One region of the Nocardioides marinisabuli genome, then DNA from elsewhere that is predicted to be linked to it. Evidence: predicted binding sites of a transcription regulator. Region 1 holds the regulator's gene; each other region holds the start of a gene.
The links. The regulator LexA, encoded in region 1, represses DNA repair genes until DNA is damaged. The targets are predictions, from matches to a motif close to TCGAACANNTGTTCGA.
Positions count from the first base shown of each region.

Region 2: H0S66_RS03595 (DUF222 domain-containing protein) is a predicted target of LexA. The motif match lies at 2,165-2,180, and genes of this name have one in related genera.
Region 3: H0S66_RS19865 (HNH endonuclease signature motif containing protein) is a predicted target of LexA. The motif match lies at 2,527-2,542, and genes of this name have one in related genera.
Region 4: H0S66_RS00680 (HNH endonuclease signature motif containing protein) is a predicted target of LexA. The motif match lies at 2,100-2,115, and genes of this name have one in related genera.

Region 1 is NZ_CP059163.1:2,333,464-2,337,226, reverse strand. Features, by position in the region: gene H0S66_RS11190 (class I SAM-dependent methyltransferase) at 1-335, opposite strand, end outside; gene H0S66_RS11195 (hypothetical protein) at 1-40, shown strand, start outside; gene H0S66_RS11185 (hypothetical protein) at 289-507, opposite strand; gene H0S66_RS11180 (LysM peptidoglycan-binding domain-containing protein) at 988-1,359, opposite strand; gene lexA (transcriptional repressor LexA) at 1,695-2,429, shown strand; gene H0S66_RS11170 (alkaline phosphatase D family protein) at 2,531-3,763, shown strand, end outside.
Region 2 is NZ_CP059163.1:769,909-773,671, forward strand. Features, by position in the region: gene H0S66_RS03585 (site-specific DNA-methyltransferase) at 1-1,133, opposite strand, end outside; gene H0S66_RS03590 (matrixin family metalloprotease) at 1,197-2,093, shown strand; gene H0S66_RS03595 (DUF222 domain-containing protein) at 2,244-2,768, shown strand; gene H0S66_RS03600 (HNH endonuclease signature motif containing protein) at 2,833-3,498, shown strand; gene H0S66_RS03605 (CocE/NonD family hydrolase) at 3,702-3,763, shown strand, end outside.
Region 3 is NZ_CP059163.1:4,141,263-4,145,025, reverse strand. Features, by position in the region: gene H0S66_RS19870 (oligosaccharide flippase family protein) at 1-936, shown strand, start outside; gene H0S66_RS19865 (HNH endonuclease signature motif containing protein) at 1,210-2,463, opposite strand; gene H0S66_RS19860 (DUF4328 domain-containing protein) at 2,652-3,338, shown strand; gene H0S66_RS19855 (GNAT family N-acetyltransferase) at 3,339-3,763, opposite strand, start outside.
Region 4 is NZ_CP059163.1:150,354-154,116, reverse strand. Features, by position in the region: gene H0S66_RS00685 (EamA family transporter) at 1-614, shown strand, start outside; gene H0S66_RS00680 (HNH endonuclease signature motif containing protein) at 607-1,887, opposite strand; gene H0S66_RS00675 (insulinase family protein) at 2,235-3,763, shown strand, end outside.

The DNA.
Region 1 (3,763 bases):
CGGACGGCGACGAGCTGCCACAGCGCCCCGAGAGAGATGAACGGCTCCCGGTCGCACAGCGCGAGCTCGAGGCGCTCCAGCGCCGCGTAGAAGTCGGGGTCGGCCTTGCGGCCGTCGTCGGCGACGTAGTCGTTGGCGACCCGGGCGGCGAAGCGGCCCACCACCTCGAGCCCGGCCGCCACCAGCTGCGCCTCGACCTCGTCGCGGGCCACCGCCCGCGCGGTCGTGGCGAAGGTGGCCGACTCCATGTCGTCGCGGCCGAGCTCGTCGAGGGCAGCCTCCGGCCCCTCACGCACCAGCCGCCCGATCACCCGCGCCGCGGGGTTCGGCGCCATCACCGAGACCCGACCGCCCGGCCGCGCCGCCCGCGCCAGGACGTCGCACGTCGGCCGCGCCGGTCTCGGCCGGGCGGTAGTGCAGCACGTTGTGGCACAGCACCAGGTCGAACCCGCCGCCGGCCCCGTCTCCGGCCCCGCTCAGGTCGTCGATCGAGCCCTCGAGGGTCACCAGCCGCTCCCCGCCCCCGCCGACTCGGCGCGGCGGCGGGCCTCGGCGAGCCAGGAGGGCGCCGGTCGAGGACCGTGACGTCGTGGCCGGCGACGGCCAGGCCCAAGGCGTCGCGGCCGTCGCCCCCGCCGACGTCGAGGACCCGCAGCGCCCGCGGCTGCCCGAGGTCGGCCTGGAGCGCCTCGATCTGGCGGCGCAGCGTCTCGCGCACCACCGCGAACCGCAACCGGCCCCAGGGCGCCTCGCACCACGCCTGCCACTGCGCCAGCCTGCTCTCGAAGACGCCGTCGCTCACCACGACACCCTCCCCCACCGGACGCGGAAGACAGGGCCCGACACAGCGCGAGGGGCGGGCCCACTGCGGGCCCGCCCCTCGTCTTTCCCCTGGTTTCGCCGGCCGGGGTCGAGGCGACCGACGAAATCTGTGGGCGGCCACAGGGGCCGCCGCGCCCGGACCGCACCGCGGTCGCGGGCCGTTCCTCAGCCGGCCGGGACGACCAGGCGCTGGCCGGTGACCACCAGGCCACCGTCGAGGGAGTTCAGCTGCTGGATGCGCCCGATGACCTCGCGCACGTCGCCGGACTCGGCGCGCTCGGCGGCGATGGCCCACAGCGTGTCGCCGACGCCGACGGTGATCGTCTCAGTCGCCGGGGCGGTGCCGCTCTCGCTGGTGGCAACGGAGACGCCGGCCAGCACGACGCCCACCAGGGCGACGAGCAGCAGGCCCGCGGCCAGCACAGCGAGCCGGCCGCGGCGGGTCAGCCGCAGCGAGCCGGGCGTCGTACGGCGGGTGGCGCGGACGGCGCCGAGGCGGATCGGGGCCGGGGCGGCGGTGAGGGTCATGGTGCTCATCGGGACCTCCTGGGGAAGGGGGTGGTCGTCGTCGTGCTCGGTCAGGGAGATGTCTACGGACAGCCACCGACAGTCCCGGTCGCGATCCTGCTTCGACCAGGTGTTCGATCGAACACATGAGCGAGACTAGATCAGGTGTTCGAGCCGCGCAAGGGGTGCGGCGAACAATTGTTCGAGATCCCCGACGTCACGCCGGAGCAGCCCGTCGCCGCCTCCACGAGCGCGACACGCCCTTCGAACAGATGTTTGAAGTCGGGCCCGCGCGGCGATAGCGTGGGTCCACGACCCATCCGAGCGGACTCCCCGGCTCGGGCCTCGCGCACGAAAGGCACACGATGGCCACCAAGAACAGCGGCCCCCGCAAGCGCGGGGTCGCGGAGCTGCCCGACGGCCCTCCCGACGCGACCGGCCTGACGCCGCGCCAGATCAAGGTCCTCGCGTGCATCAAGGAGGCCATCGAGACCCGCGGCTACCCGCCGAGCATGCGCGAGATCGGCCAGGCCGTCGGCCTGACCAGCACCTCCAGCGTCTCCCACCAGCTCAAGGTGCTCGAGGAGAAGGGCTTCCTCAAGCGCGACCCGCACCGCCCGCGCGCGCTCGAGGTCTTCCTGCCCGAGCTGATGGCGCGCCGCAAGGCGATCTCCTCGGCCGACGACAGCTCGGTCGACGAGACCGACATCGGCAACACCATGCCGCAGGCCTCCTACGTGCCGGTCGTGGGCCGGATCGCCGCCGGTGGCCCGATCCTGGCCGAGGAGCGGGTCGAGGCCGTCTTCCCGCTGCCCCAGCAGCTGGTCGGCGACGGCCAGCTCTTCCTGCTCGAGGTCTCCGGCGACTCGATGATCGACGCCGCGATCTGCGACGGCGACTACGTGGTGATCCGCCAGGAGCAGACCGCCAGCAACGGCCAGATCGTCGCCGCCCTGATCGGTGAGGAGGCCACCGTCAAGACCTTCCAGCGCAAGGACGGCAAGGTCTGGCTGCTGCCCCACAACGACGCCTACGAGCCGATCGACGGCACCCACGCCTCGATCCTCGGGGTCGTCACCGCGGTGCTGCGCAGCCTCTGAGGCCCCGCACCCGCCCGTCGGGAGACCGAACCGACGGTGAACAGACGGTGCTCACACCGCCGTCCACGTCACGTGGACGGCGGTGTGTCGTTGGATGAGGCGTGACCCCACCACTGACCCCCACCACCGCCGCTGACGCCGCGAGCCCCGCCGACGCCGAGCGGGCCCGCCTCGCCGCCCTCGGACGCCGTACGGTCCTGGCCGCCAGTGCCGTCGGGGCCGGCGGCGCCGCCGTCACCGGCGCCGGCGTGCTCGCCGGCCCGCACGCGGTCGCCGCGAAGGCCCGTCACGACGTCTTCGCCCACGGTGTGGCCTCCGGCGACCCGCTGCCGCGCGCGGTGCTGATCTGGACCCGGGTCACCCCCACCAGGGCCGCCACCCCCGGCTCGGGCAAGGGCCCGCGGGTGGGCGTGCGCTGGGAGGTCGCCACCGACCGCCGCTTCCGCAACGTCGTGCGCCGGGGCCGCTTCGTCACCAGCGCCGCGCGCGACCACACCGTCAAGCTCGACGTGACGGGCCTGCAGCCCGAGACCGTCTACCACTACCGCTTCACCGCGCGCGGCCAGCGCAGCCCGGTCGGCACCACCCGCACCGCCCCCGCCAAGCGCGCCACGCCCGACAACCTGCGCTTCGGCGTGGTGTCCTGCGCCAACCTGCAGGCCGGCTGGTTCAGCGCCTACCGGCTGCTCGCCGAGCGCGACGACCTGCACGCGGTGCTGCACCTGGGCGACTACCTCTACGAGTACGCGCCCGGCCAGTACGGCATGGGCCAGGACAACGTCGACATCCGCCCGCACGACCCCGCGCGCGAGATGGTCTCGCTCTCCGACTACCGCCGCCGGCACGCGCAGTACAAGACCGACCCCGACCTGCAGGCCCTGCACGCCCGGTACGCCTGGATCGTGACCTGGGACGACCACGAGGTCACCAACGACCAGTGGAGGAAGAACGCCGAGAACCACGACGACTCCGAGGGCGACTACCTCAAGCGGCGCGCCCGCGCCCACCGCGCGTACGACGAGTGGATGCCGGTGCGCATGGACGGCACCGCCTCGCTGGGCGACGGCGCCCGGCTCTACCGCCGCCTGCGCTTCGGCGACCTGGCCGAGGTCAGCATGCTCGACCTGCGCACCTACCGCTCCCAGCAGGTCGCGACCCCGCTGGTGGACGCGGAGGTCAACGACCCGGCGCGCTCGATCACCGGCAACCGGCAGATGGAGTGGCTCAAGGACTCCCTGACCCGCGGCAACCACGCCCCGCAGTGGAAGGTGGTCGGCAACCCGGTGATGATCGCCCCGGTCACCTTCGCCGACCTGCCCAACGAGCTCGTCGAC
Region 2 (3,763 bases), 1.6 Mb from region 1:
TCGGCCACGGCGCGCAACCGGGCCCGGGTGATGTCGGCGACCGTGGCCAGGCCCGCGGCGTGCGCGTTGGAGCCGGGCCGGGTCGGCTCGGCCCGGTTGACGGAGAGGCAGGTGCGGGTCCCGCCGTCCTCCTCGTTGAGCAGCGCGACCGCGTGGCCGGTCGTGCCGCTGCCGGCGAAGAAGTCGAGCACCGCCACGTCGTCGGGCATGGTCTGCAGGACGCGGCGCAGCAGCCCGGTGGGCTTCGGTGACTCGAAGACGTGGCCGACGAGGTCCTTGAGCTCGGCGACCGCCGTGTCGGTCGAGCCGACCTCCTCGGCGAGCCAGATCGTCGTCAGCTTCTTGCGCCGCCCCGGGTGCAGCCAGTCGCGCTGGAAGACGTCGACCCGCTCGCCGGCCCGGCCGCGCACGGTGCGGCAGACCAGGTCGTCGCCGCGCTCGTCGATCAGCGGGCGGCTCCAGCGCCAGACGGCCGGGCGGCCGTCGCCGAAGACCGGGCTGACCTCGACGGCGCCGTCGAAGGGGGCCGTGGCCACCGCACCGGTGACGGGGTCGCCCCACACGCTGAAGTGCAGGGTGCGCGCGGTGAGCGGGTTGAACTTCTTGTTGGTGTTGCGCAGCGGCAGCTCGCGGTAGCGCCGCCCGCTCGGCTCGTGCAGCAGCGCGAAGTCGCGCTCGTCGACCGTGTCGGCGCTCGTGGCGACCAGCGCGCACCGGCCGGGGTCACGGGCGTAGACGAGCAGGTACTCGTGGCTGGTCGCGAAGCCGCGCCCCAGCTGGCGGCCCTTGGGGTTGAGGTTGACCACCACCTGCGCGACGAACCCCGCCTCGCCGAAGACCTCGTCGAGCAGCAGCCGCAGGTGGGCGGCCTCGTGGTCGTCGATGCTGACGAAGATCGCCGCCCGCGGTGACATCACCGACCTGGCCAGCTCCAGGCGCGGGCGCATCATCGCCACCCACGCGGCGTGGCGCGACCCGCCGGCCTCGCCGCGGATGTCGTCGCTGTAGGCGAAGTCGTTGCCGGTGTTGTACGGCGGGTCGATGTAGACCAGGTCGAAGAGCTGCCGGCGCGCCGCCAGGTCGGTGAGCACGTCGAGGTTGTCGCCCTCGACCACGGTGTTCCAGGTGCCCACCAGCCGACCCTAGCCGCCCGCCCTCGTCGTACGCCGTCACCAGCGGTCCGGGACCATGGAGCCATGGGGTTCTGGCAACGGCGCGCGCAGGCGCGCGCGCAGCGACGCTGGGTGCGCGACATGGAGCGCCGCCTGGCCGAGCTCGACGCCCTCGACCCCTCGGCCCTCGACGACCACGCGGGCCCGACGCACGGCGAGCTCTACCGCGCCGCACGGCCCGACCGCCCTCGGCGCTCGCACGGCCCGGTGCTGCCCGGGCTGATGGTCGCCGCGGTGCTCGCCGGGCTGGTCGTCGCCCGCGACCCCGGGGCCACCGGCACCCGGGTGCGCGAGCTGCTGGGCAGCAGCGAGCGGATCGGCGAGATCGTCGGCATCACCGACGGTGACGGCGAGTACGCCTTCGTGCGCACCCAGCGCGGCAGCGACGTGCCCGTCACCTGGTCGCCCTGCTCGGAGATCCCGTACGTCGTCAACCCCGACGGCGCCCCCGACGGCTGGGAGGAGCTGGTCGAGGAGTCCGTCGAGACGATCGAGGAGGCCTCCGGCTTCGTCTTCGACGACCGCGGCCTGACCGACGACCGCGACTTCGACCGGCGCTCGGTGTCGGCCGGCGCCGCCAGCCCCGTGCTGATCGGGTGGGCCGACGACCAGGAGGTCCCGGCCCTCGAGGGCGAGGTCGCCGGGCTCGGCGGCAGCGCCTGGGAGACCCGCCAGGTCGGCCCCGAACGCTTCATCACCGGCATGGTCGCCCTCGATACCGACACCTTCGACCGGCTCGCGGGCCAGCGGGGTGGCGAGCAGGCGATGCGGGCGATCCTGGTCCACGAGCTCGGCCACGTGCTCGGCCTGGCCCACGTCGACGACGACACCCAGCTCATGTACGGCGGCAACCTGGTGCGCACCGACCTCGGCGACGGCGACCTGGAGGGGCTGGCCCGCCTGGGCTCCGTCGACTGTTGACCCGGCCGAGCAGTCACTCCTGAACCATCGAGCGGTCAGGTTTGCACCCTCGACCGGTCACTTCCGCACTCTCGAAAAAGTTTTCGACCTGCCTGTGGAAAATGGGGTTTGACCTGGCGTTTTGTCGGTGGGTCCTGAGATACTTTACTCATGTCGACCACCGCCGCACACCCTGTCGGGAGTGCTGTCGCGCGGGTGCGGTCGGTGCTGAGCGAGGTCGCCGGTACGCCGTTGTGGTCGATGAGCCAGGACGAGGCCGCTGAGGCGCTGGCGGACGTCGCGCGGGTGGAGGCCATGTTGGTCGAGGTGCGCTCGGGGTTGCTCATCCATGCCGAGACCGTCGGGGTGCAGGAGCGCAACGCCTCGCCGTCGTTGGCGGTGTGGCACTCGAACGTCACCCGGTCGACCAAGCGGGAGTCGTTCCGCCAGGTACGCCTCGCCGAGGGCCTGGCTCGTCACTCGTTGGTGCGCGAAGCGTTGGGTCGCGGGGACCTGGTCGCGGAGCAGGCGTCGGTGATCTGTACGGCGTTGGACGCGCTGCCCGACGACCTCGACCCGGCAGTGCTCCGAGAGGCCACCGAGACCTTGGTGGCGTTCGGCAAGGTGCACGACGCGAAGGCGCTGCGGGTGCTCGGGCGCCGCATCCTCGACGTGGGTCGCACCCGAGGTCGGTGAGGCCTGGGAGGCCGAGCTGCTCGACCGCGAGGAACGCGAGGCCGAGAAGAGCTCGGTGTTCCGGATGCGCGAGGACGGCCACGGCCGGATCAAGGGATCGTTCACCGTCCCGACCCTCGTGGGGCAGATGCTCGAGAAGGCCCTGTTGGCGTTCGCCGCCCCCAAGCACCAGATCGCCAACAGGGCGGGCACGGACGAGGCGCCGGAGCCGGTACGTCGCCCGACCGCGCGGCGGCTGGGCGATGCGTTCGTCGAGCTCATCGAACGCCTCGACCCCAAGCGACTGCCACGCGCCGGCGGGGTCAACGCCACCGTGGTCGTCACCATGACCCTCGCCTCGCTGCAGGGTGGGCTGGCGGCGGCCGCACTGGACACCGGCGGCCGGATCTCCGCTGGCAACGCGCGCCGGTTGGCGTGCGAGGCCGGCATCGTCCCCGTCGTCCTCGACGGGAAGAGCGAACCCCTGGACGTGGGCCGGGCCAAGCGGTTCTTCACCAAGACCCAGCGCATCGCGATGGGGATCCGCGACGGTGGCTGCACCGCCAAGGGCTGCGACGCACCACCCGCGATGTGTCATGCCCACCACGACGACCCCTGGGCCCACCACGGCCTCACCGACCTGGCCCGCGGACGCCTGCTCTGTCCCTTCCACCACCGGCGTATCCACGACCCCGACTACGAGATCGACATCGGCGCCGACAACCAGGTCACCTTCCACCACCGCACCTAGACCCAACTGCTCCTTTGGCGAGTAGGACGGCGTACGGCGGGCGCGGTTCTTGCGGGGTCTCGACGACGCGCGTCGCTGGCGCTCCTTGCTGCTCGACCAACGACGCGGCGTACGGCGTGGACTCGCGCCGGCCTAGGGGCGAGCGCGTGACCCCGGGTCCCCGCACTCGTTGTGTCGGTCGTCACCACCCACCAGGAGCACACATGCGTCGAGTCACCGCCCTGGCCACCGCGGCCGCCACGCTCGCCACCCTGGGGCTCAGCGC
Region 3 (3,763 bases), 1.8 Mb from region 1:
GGCACCGGTGCCGAGGGCGTGGCGGCCGGGTTCCTGGCCGGCACCGTGGTCGGCTGGCTGGCCCACGTGGTGGCCGCGCGGCGCCTCGACGTGCGCCAGCCGCTGCGCGGGCTGGAGCGGGCCGACCTCGCCGCCGCGGTCCACGAGACCGTGCTGGTCGGCGTCAGCGGGCTGGTGCTGATGCTGCTCTTCCGTGTCGACGTGCTCATCCTCGGCCAGCTCGAGGGCGCCGAGGCGGTCGCCGTCTACACGGTCGCCTACCGGATCCTCGAGACGGTGCTCTTCGTGACCTACGCGATCAACTCGGCGGTGCTGCCGGTGCTGAGCTCGACCGCCAGCAGTGCGACGCGCCGCCTGGGCGTCGAACGGGCGATCGCGGTCGGCGGGTTCGTCTACCTGCCCTTCGTCGCGGTGTCGGTGATGGAGGGCCGCGACGTCATCGACCTGCTCTTCGGCCCGACGTACGCCGACGCGGCCGCGCCGGTGCTGGCCTGGCTGGCACCGGCGGCCCTGCTGCTGGCCGTGGCCAGCTTCACCGACTCGCTGCTGCACGTGCTGGGCCGCCACCGCGCCCTGCTGGCCTCCTCCAGCGTCGCCCTGGTCATCAACGTGGCCCTCAACCTCGCCCTCATCCCGGTGCTCGGCGCGACCGGCGCAGCGCTGTCGACGACGGCGTCGTACCTGGTGCAGGCCGTGGCGGTCCTGGTCTTCCTGGAGCGCGCGGGGGAGCGGCCCTCCGTCCTGCGCCCCCTGCTCAGCGCCAGCGGGGCGTCGCTCGTGCTGGTCGCGGTGCTGGCGCTGATCCACCTCCCGGTGCTGGCCGAGCTGCTCGTCGGCGCCGTCGCCTACCTCGCCACCTGGCTGCTCCTGGTGCGGCGCCTGGCACCCGAGCAGCAGCAGGTGCTCGTGGGGCTCCTGCGCCGCCGCGTCGCCTGACCGCGACCCGGCGCCCGCTCCCGGCGTACGCCGCTGTGTGGCCGAGCTGGGAGGCGCGTCGAGTCGGCGCCAGTTCCCCCGTACGCCGCTCCGTTGGTCGAGCAGCAAGGAGCGCCAGCGACGCGCGTCGTCGAGACCCCGCAAGAATCGCGCGGACCTCGGCGTACGCCATGGGGTCACCGGGTTTCGACGACGCTCGAGCCTCCGGCCCTCGCTGCTCAACCAGCGGAGTGCCGTACGCCGTCGTGGTGCTCGCGCAGGGAAGAGCTGGGTCTAGGTGCGGTGGTGGAAGGTGACCTGGTTGTCCCCACCGATGACGACTTCGTAGTCGGGGTCGTGGATACGTCGGTGGTGGTACGGGCACAGCAGGCGTCCGCGGGCCAGGTCGGTGAGGCCGTGGTGGGCCCAGGGGTCGTCGTGGTGGGCGTGGCACATCGCGGGTGGTGCGTCGCAGCCCTTGGCGGTGCAGCCGCCGTCGCGGATGCCCATCGCGATGCGCTGGGTCTTGGTGAAGAACCGCTTGGCCCGGCCCACGTCGAGGGGTTTGCTCTTCCCGTCGAGGACGACGGGGACGATGCCGGCCTCGCACGCCAACCGGCGCGCGGCCCCGGCGCTGATCCGGCCGCCGGTGTCGAGCGCAGCCGCTGCTAGCCCACCCTGGAGAGTCGCGAGGGTCATCGTGACCACGACGGTGGCGTTGACCCCGCCGGCGCGTGGCAGTCGCTTGGGGTCGAGGCGTTCGATGAGCTCGACGAACGCATCGCCCAGCCGCTGCGCGGTGGGCCGGCGTGCCGGCTCCGGTGCCTCGTCCGTGCCTACCCTGTTGGCGATCTGGTGCTTCGGGGCGGCGAACGCCAGCAGGGCTTTCTCGAGCATCTGCCCGACCAGGGTCGGGACGGTGAAGGAGCCCCTGATCCGGCCGTGGCCGTCCTCGCGCATCCGGAACACCGAGCTCTTCTCGGCCTCGCGTTCCTCGCGGTCGAGATGCTCGGCCTCCCAGGCCTCACCGACCTCGGGTGCGACGACGTCGAGGATCCGGCGCCCCAGCACCCGCAACGCTTTCGCGTCGTGCACCTGCGCGAACTCGACCAACGCCGCAGTCGCGTCTCGGAGGACCGCCGGGTCGAGGTCGTCGGGCAACGCGTCCAACGACGCGCAGATCACCGACGCCTGCTCCGCGACCAGGTCCCCGCAACCGAGCGCTTCGCGCACCATTACGTGACGAGCGAGCCCTTCGGCCAGGCGCACCTGACGGAACGACTCGCGCTTGGTGGTCCGGGTGACGTTGGAGTGCCACACCGCCAGCGACGGCGAGGCGTTGCGCTCCTGCACCGCGACGGTCTCGGCGTGCTCCAGCAGCCGGGACTGCACTGCGGCCAGCCGTGCCTGGAGCCGCGAGGCCTCCACGATCGCCTGCGCGGTCTCGGACTGGCTCATCGACCAGGCCGACATATCGGCGACCTCGTCCAGCACCGCGTGGGCCCGCGCGACAGCACTCCCGACGGGGTGCGCGGCGGTGGTCGACATGAGTGAAGTATCTCAGCCGCCACCGACAAAGCACCAGGTCAAACCCCGTTTTCCACAGACGGCTCGAAAACTTTTTCGAGGGTGCGGAAGTGACTGGTCGAGGGTTCAAACCTGACTGCTCGGTGGTTCAGAAGTGACTGCTCGGCCGACTTGGGGTCGGGACGGGCGAGCCCCCATACTTCCCGCTCGTGACCACTACGACGCAGTCCTCCCGACCCGCACTCAGCTCCGGCTGGTCCACCCTGTCCCGAGCGTTGGTGGTGGTCCTCGGCCTCGCGCTGCTCGGCAACGCGGTCAACGCGGTGTTCTCGTCCTGGGCCTGGCGCACCTTCGCCGGCTGGGCCTCCGACCCGGCCTCCATCGACCAGGGCCGGGCGACGGCGTACGACGCCGGCACCGTCGTCATCGGGCTGGTGCTGGTCGTCCTGCACATCATGGTGCTGGTGCTGATGATCATCTGGCTGTTCCAGGCCCACCGCAGCGACCGGATGGACCCGGCGCGGCTGGAGCACAGGTCGGGGTGGGCGATCGGTGGGTGGTTCGTGCCGGTGCTCAACCTGTGGCGGCCCTACCAGATGGTCGAGGACGTGCGGCTGGGCGGCCGGAGCGGCTCGGGCCCCTCGACCAACGTCGTCCTGTGGTGGTGGATCAGCGTGGTCGGTGCCTCCATCGCCAACCGCGTGACCACGGTGCTGCTCGGTGGCGCGGACCCTGCCGACCCCGACTACTTCTCTGCCCTCGCGAACGCCAACCTGTCCGACGTCGTCGCATCGGCCCTGTGGGTGGCGGCCGCGGTCCTGGGCATCCTGGTGGTCAAGGACGTCACCGAGGCTGTGGAGCAGTCGCCGCACGCGCCCGCCCCGGCGCGCACCTGATCAGTCCTGGCCCGCGCGGCGGCGGGCGGCCAGCGCGACGGCGGCGCGACCGCGCAGCCCGCGCGGCAGGGCGTAGGTGCCGACCGGGTCGTCGGCGTCGGCGAAGCGGTACTTGTAGTCCTCGTCGCCGCGCAGGAACCGGAACTCCCGCGCGCCCGACTCGAGCGCGTCGCGCACGGCGTGCACGAGGAGCACGAAGCCCACGGACTCGCGGTCCATCTCCGGATCGCGCCCGAACTGGTAGCAGTACACGTCGGGGCCGAAGGCGAAGGTGAGCAGCGACGAGACGCACCGGCCGTCGACGTCCATCGACCACAACCGCAGCCAGCCGCGCTCCAGCGCCAGCGTGGCGAAGGCCCGCGTGAAGCGGTGCTGGCGGGGGTCGAGCAGGGGGCTGTCGCCCTCCCACCTCGCGGCGTGCAGGG
Region 4 (3,763 bases), 2.0 Mb from region 1:
CCCCCGCTGCCGTGGTGGTCTGGCTGTGGCTGCGCCACGGCCAGCGCCCGGGTGCGGTCACCCTCCTCGGCGCCGGCCTCGCGGCCGCAGGCCTGGTGCTGGTGCTCGACGTGGCCTCCGGCGCCGACATCAGCCTGCCGGGCGTCGCCTGGGGCCTCGGGGCGATGGTCGGCGCGGCGACGTACTTCGTGATCTCGGCCGACGAGGACAACGGACTGCCGCCCTTCGCGCTGGCCGCCGGCGGGCTCGTCGTCGGCTCGCTGGTGCTCGGCACGCTGGGCCTGGTGGGGCTGATGCCGATGACCGCCGGCACCGCCCCGGCGTCGTACGCCGTCGGGGAGGTCGCCTGGTGGGTGCCGGTGCTGCTGCTGGGCCTGGTGACCGCCGGGCTGTCCTACACGAGCGGGATCGCCGCCGGCCGGCGCCTGGGCTCGCGGCTGGCGTCGTTCGTGGCGCTGACCGAGGTGCTGGCCGCGGTGGTCTTCGCCTGGCTGCTGCTCGACGAGCTCCCGCGCGCCGTCCAGCTCGTCGGCGGCGTGCTGGTCCTCGCCGGCGTGGTCGTGGTCAAGCTGGGGGAGTCGCGCACCGTGCGGCCGGAGCCCGTCGTCACCTGACCCGCCGGCGTGCCTTGAGCTCCCAGCCTCGGAGTGGGTGCTGGGTGAGGTGCCACCGGGGGTCGTGGGCGCGGTGGTGGTGCCAGGAGCAGAGGGGTAGTGCGTCGTCGAGGTCGGTGTCGCCGTGGTGGGCCCAGGGGGTGAGGTGGTGGGTCTCGGTCCAGGCGAAGGGTCTCTCGCAGGTGCCGATGGCGCAGGTGTCGTAGAGCAGGAACAGGGCTTTGCGTTGGTGGTGGGTGTGGAGTCGTCGGGTGCGGCCGAGGTCGAGTGGGACTGAGTCGTTGGTGCCGGGCGGGGCGCCGAGGACGGTGGGGACGAGTCCGGCTTCGCAGGCCAGGCGGCGTAGGTCGCCGGCGGCGGTGCGGATACCGGTGTCGAGGCGGGCGGTGCCGGTCTCGTGGGGGCCTTGCCAGTCGGGCCAGTTGCTGGGGTCGAGGTCACCGGTGGCGGCGAGGTCGCGGGTGAGGTCTTCGGCGGTCATGGTGACCAGGAGCGTCAGGGCGTTGGCGCCGTTCCAGCCGTCGGTGGGCAGGTGCTCGATGAGCTCGCACAGGGCGTTGCCCGCGATCTCCCAGCCGGACAGGCCGTGGTCGGGGCCGGTGGGGGCGGACTCGTCGTACCCGGACATCGACTCACCATCAGCGCCGGTGCGCGCCTTGTTGAGGCGGCGGGGTGCCGAGAGGGTCTCGATGGCGGTGCGGAGCAGGGACCCGTGGAGCTCGGGGATGGTGAACTTCCCGGAGTAGGTGCCGTCGCCGTTGTCGTGCAGCGCCAGGTAGGTCTCGTGCTTCGCACGGCGGGACTCGCGCCCGAGCATGATCGCTTCGTGCTTGTCGGCGAGGTCGCGGTCGACGACGTCGAGCATCCGCCGAGCGGCCTGTCTGAGCCTCTTGGGGTTCATCGGGCGCCCGGTGCGGGTGCCGATGCCGGTGGCTTTGTTGACCAGGACCTCTTCGGCGGCGGCGAGCTGTTCGGGGGTGGTCTGGAGGGGTGCTTGTTCGGCGGCGGCGACGATGATGCGGACCTGGCGGGTGGTGATCGCGCCGGTGGCGTATGCCTGACGGGCGTGGTGGTACTTGCTGCGGAGCAGCTCCGCGACCCGGGCACCACCGGCGAGCACCTCCCGGGACTGGCCGGTCAGCGCGGCCGCCCACGCGTCGGTACCGGTGGCGGCTTCGCTGTCGGCGACCTGGCGTCGTTCGGCCTCACCGAGCACCTCGCCCAGCAGCGCGGACGCCTCCGCCTCCAGTCCCGAGAGGGCTTGGACCAGCACGGCGAGGTCCTCGACCGGCTGCCGACGCAGATCCCCGTCGCGTGCCGCGGCCATCGCAGCACGAGCCGCCGCGACCGCCGCCGCGACAGGACCCGACTCAGGCGCTGGGGCGAGGCTGGCGGGCACCCCAGGACCCGGGCCGGGGGCCCGGTCGCTGGTGGGGTGCTGGAGCAGCCTCATGCCCATCATTCTCCCACGCGGAGACCGAATTGTCGAACACTTGTTCGATGCGATGGGGGGTGATCGCCGGCGACGAGCGATATCGCGATTGCGGGCCGGCGTCGTGTGATTCGTAGAGTTCTCGGTCCACCGCCGACCGGGCGGGTAGCGGATGTGAGAGGTCCTTCGTGCAGCAGACCACCGTCGACGGTGTCCCATGCTTCTGGGTCGATTCGGGCCGGCCCACCCTGACGGCTCGTCTGCTCTTCCGCGTCGGTAGTGCTGACGAGCCGTTGAACGAGTCTGGCTGGCTGCACCTGCTCGAGCACTCAGCCCTGCACGGCCGGGGCGGCGGCGCGTTGCAGGTCAACGGTTTCGTCGCACCTCTGGTGACCGGATTCGACGCGCACGGGCCGACTGAAGCGGTGGTGCAGCACCTCAACGAGATGACGTCGACGTTGACCCGTCCGGATCCGGATCGGCTGTTGCGTGAACGTGACGTGCTTCGGGCCGAGGGTGAGATGCGCGGTGGCCCGAGTGTCCGGGCACTCAGCTGGCGCTACGGGGCGCGCGGTCCTGGCGTCGTGGCGATGGGTGAGCCCGGACTGGGACGTGCCACGGTCGCAGGTCTCGAGGAGCGTGCGCACCGTGTGTTCGCGCGGGGCAACGCCGCGCTCGTGCTCGACGGCCCGGTGCCTCCCGGTCTGCGCTTGGACCTCCCCGACGGTGAGCTGCTTCCCTTCGCACAAGCACATCCCTGCAAGCAGAGACTCCCTGCGTGGTACGTCGACGAAGGCCTGGTCCTCAGCGGCGTGGTCACCCGATCCGACGCAGCGACGATCCTGCCCGACATCATCGAGCGTGGGCTGCGCGTGAAGTTCCGCGACGAGGCTGCTGCGTCCTACGCCCCGTGGGCGACCTACGAGGCGGTGGACGCCGAGCGCGCCCTGGTCATTGCGGGCTCCGACGCCTCACGTGTCCTCATGCCGACCCTCGCGCACCAGGCCCGGATGCTTGTCCGAGATCTCGGGAACCACGGCCCGGAGTCGACGTGGCTGGACGACGTCAAGGCCATGCGGCGCCAGGCCATGACGGATCCCTACGCACTTGTCGGGTCCGCCATGCGGGCGGCCCACGAGCACCTCCGTGGGCGGCCCGTCCTCGACCAGGACGAGGTCCTGGCTGAGCTGGACGCCACGACCACCGAGGACGTCCGAGCCAGCGCCCAGGAATTCGCCTCCTCGCTCCTCCTGGGACTCCCTGGTGACGCCACCGCACCCACCGACATCCCTGTCGTCGCGCAACCCCTCGAGGCGGGCGTCGTCACAGGTCACCGTTTCCGCAGGGCCGACTGGCCAGCGACCACCCATGCGCTCGTGGTCGACTCGGACGAGGCCCACCTCGTCGCCAATGACGAGTACACCCGCTACCGCGCGTCCGACATCGCGGGCATGATGCGCTGGGACGATGGAGGACGCCACCTCATCACCTTCGACGGGTGGGGCTTGACCGTCGAACCACAGGACTGGCGTGGCGGTCGCAAGGCGGTCGAGCTCCTTGATGCTCTGGTCCCGCCTGCTCGCCACCTCCCGATGCCGGACCGGGACCCCGCTCCACCGCCACGGCTGCCGAACCTCCCGCGCCGCTGGTGGAACGCCGTGACCCGACCGTGGAGCCACCACGCGCTCGTCGCCTGGGGAAGCCTGGTCGTCGTGCT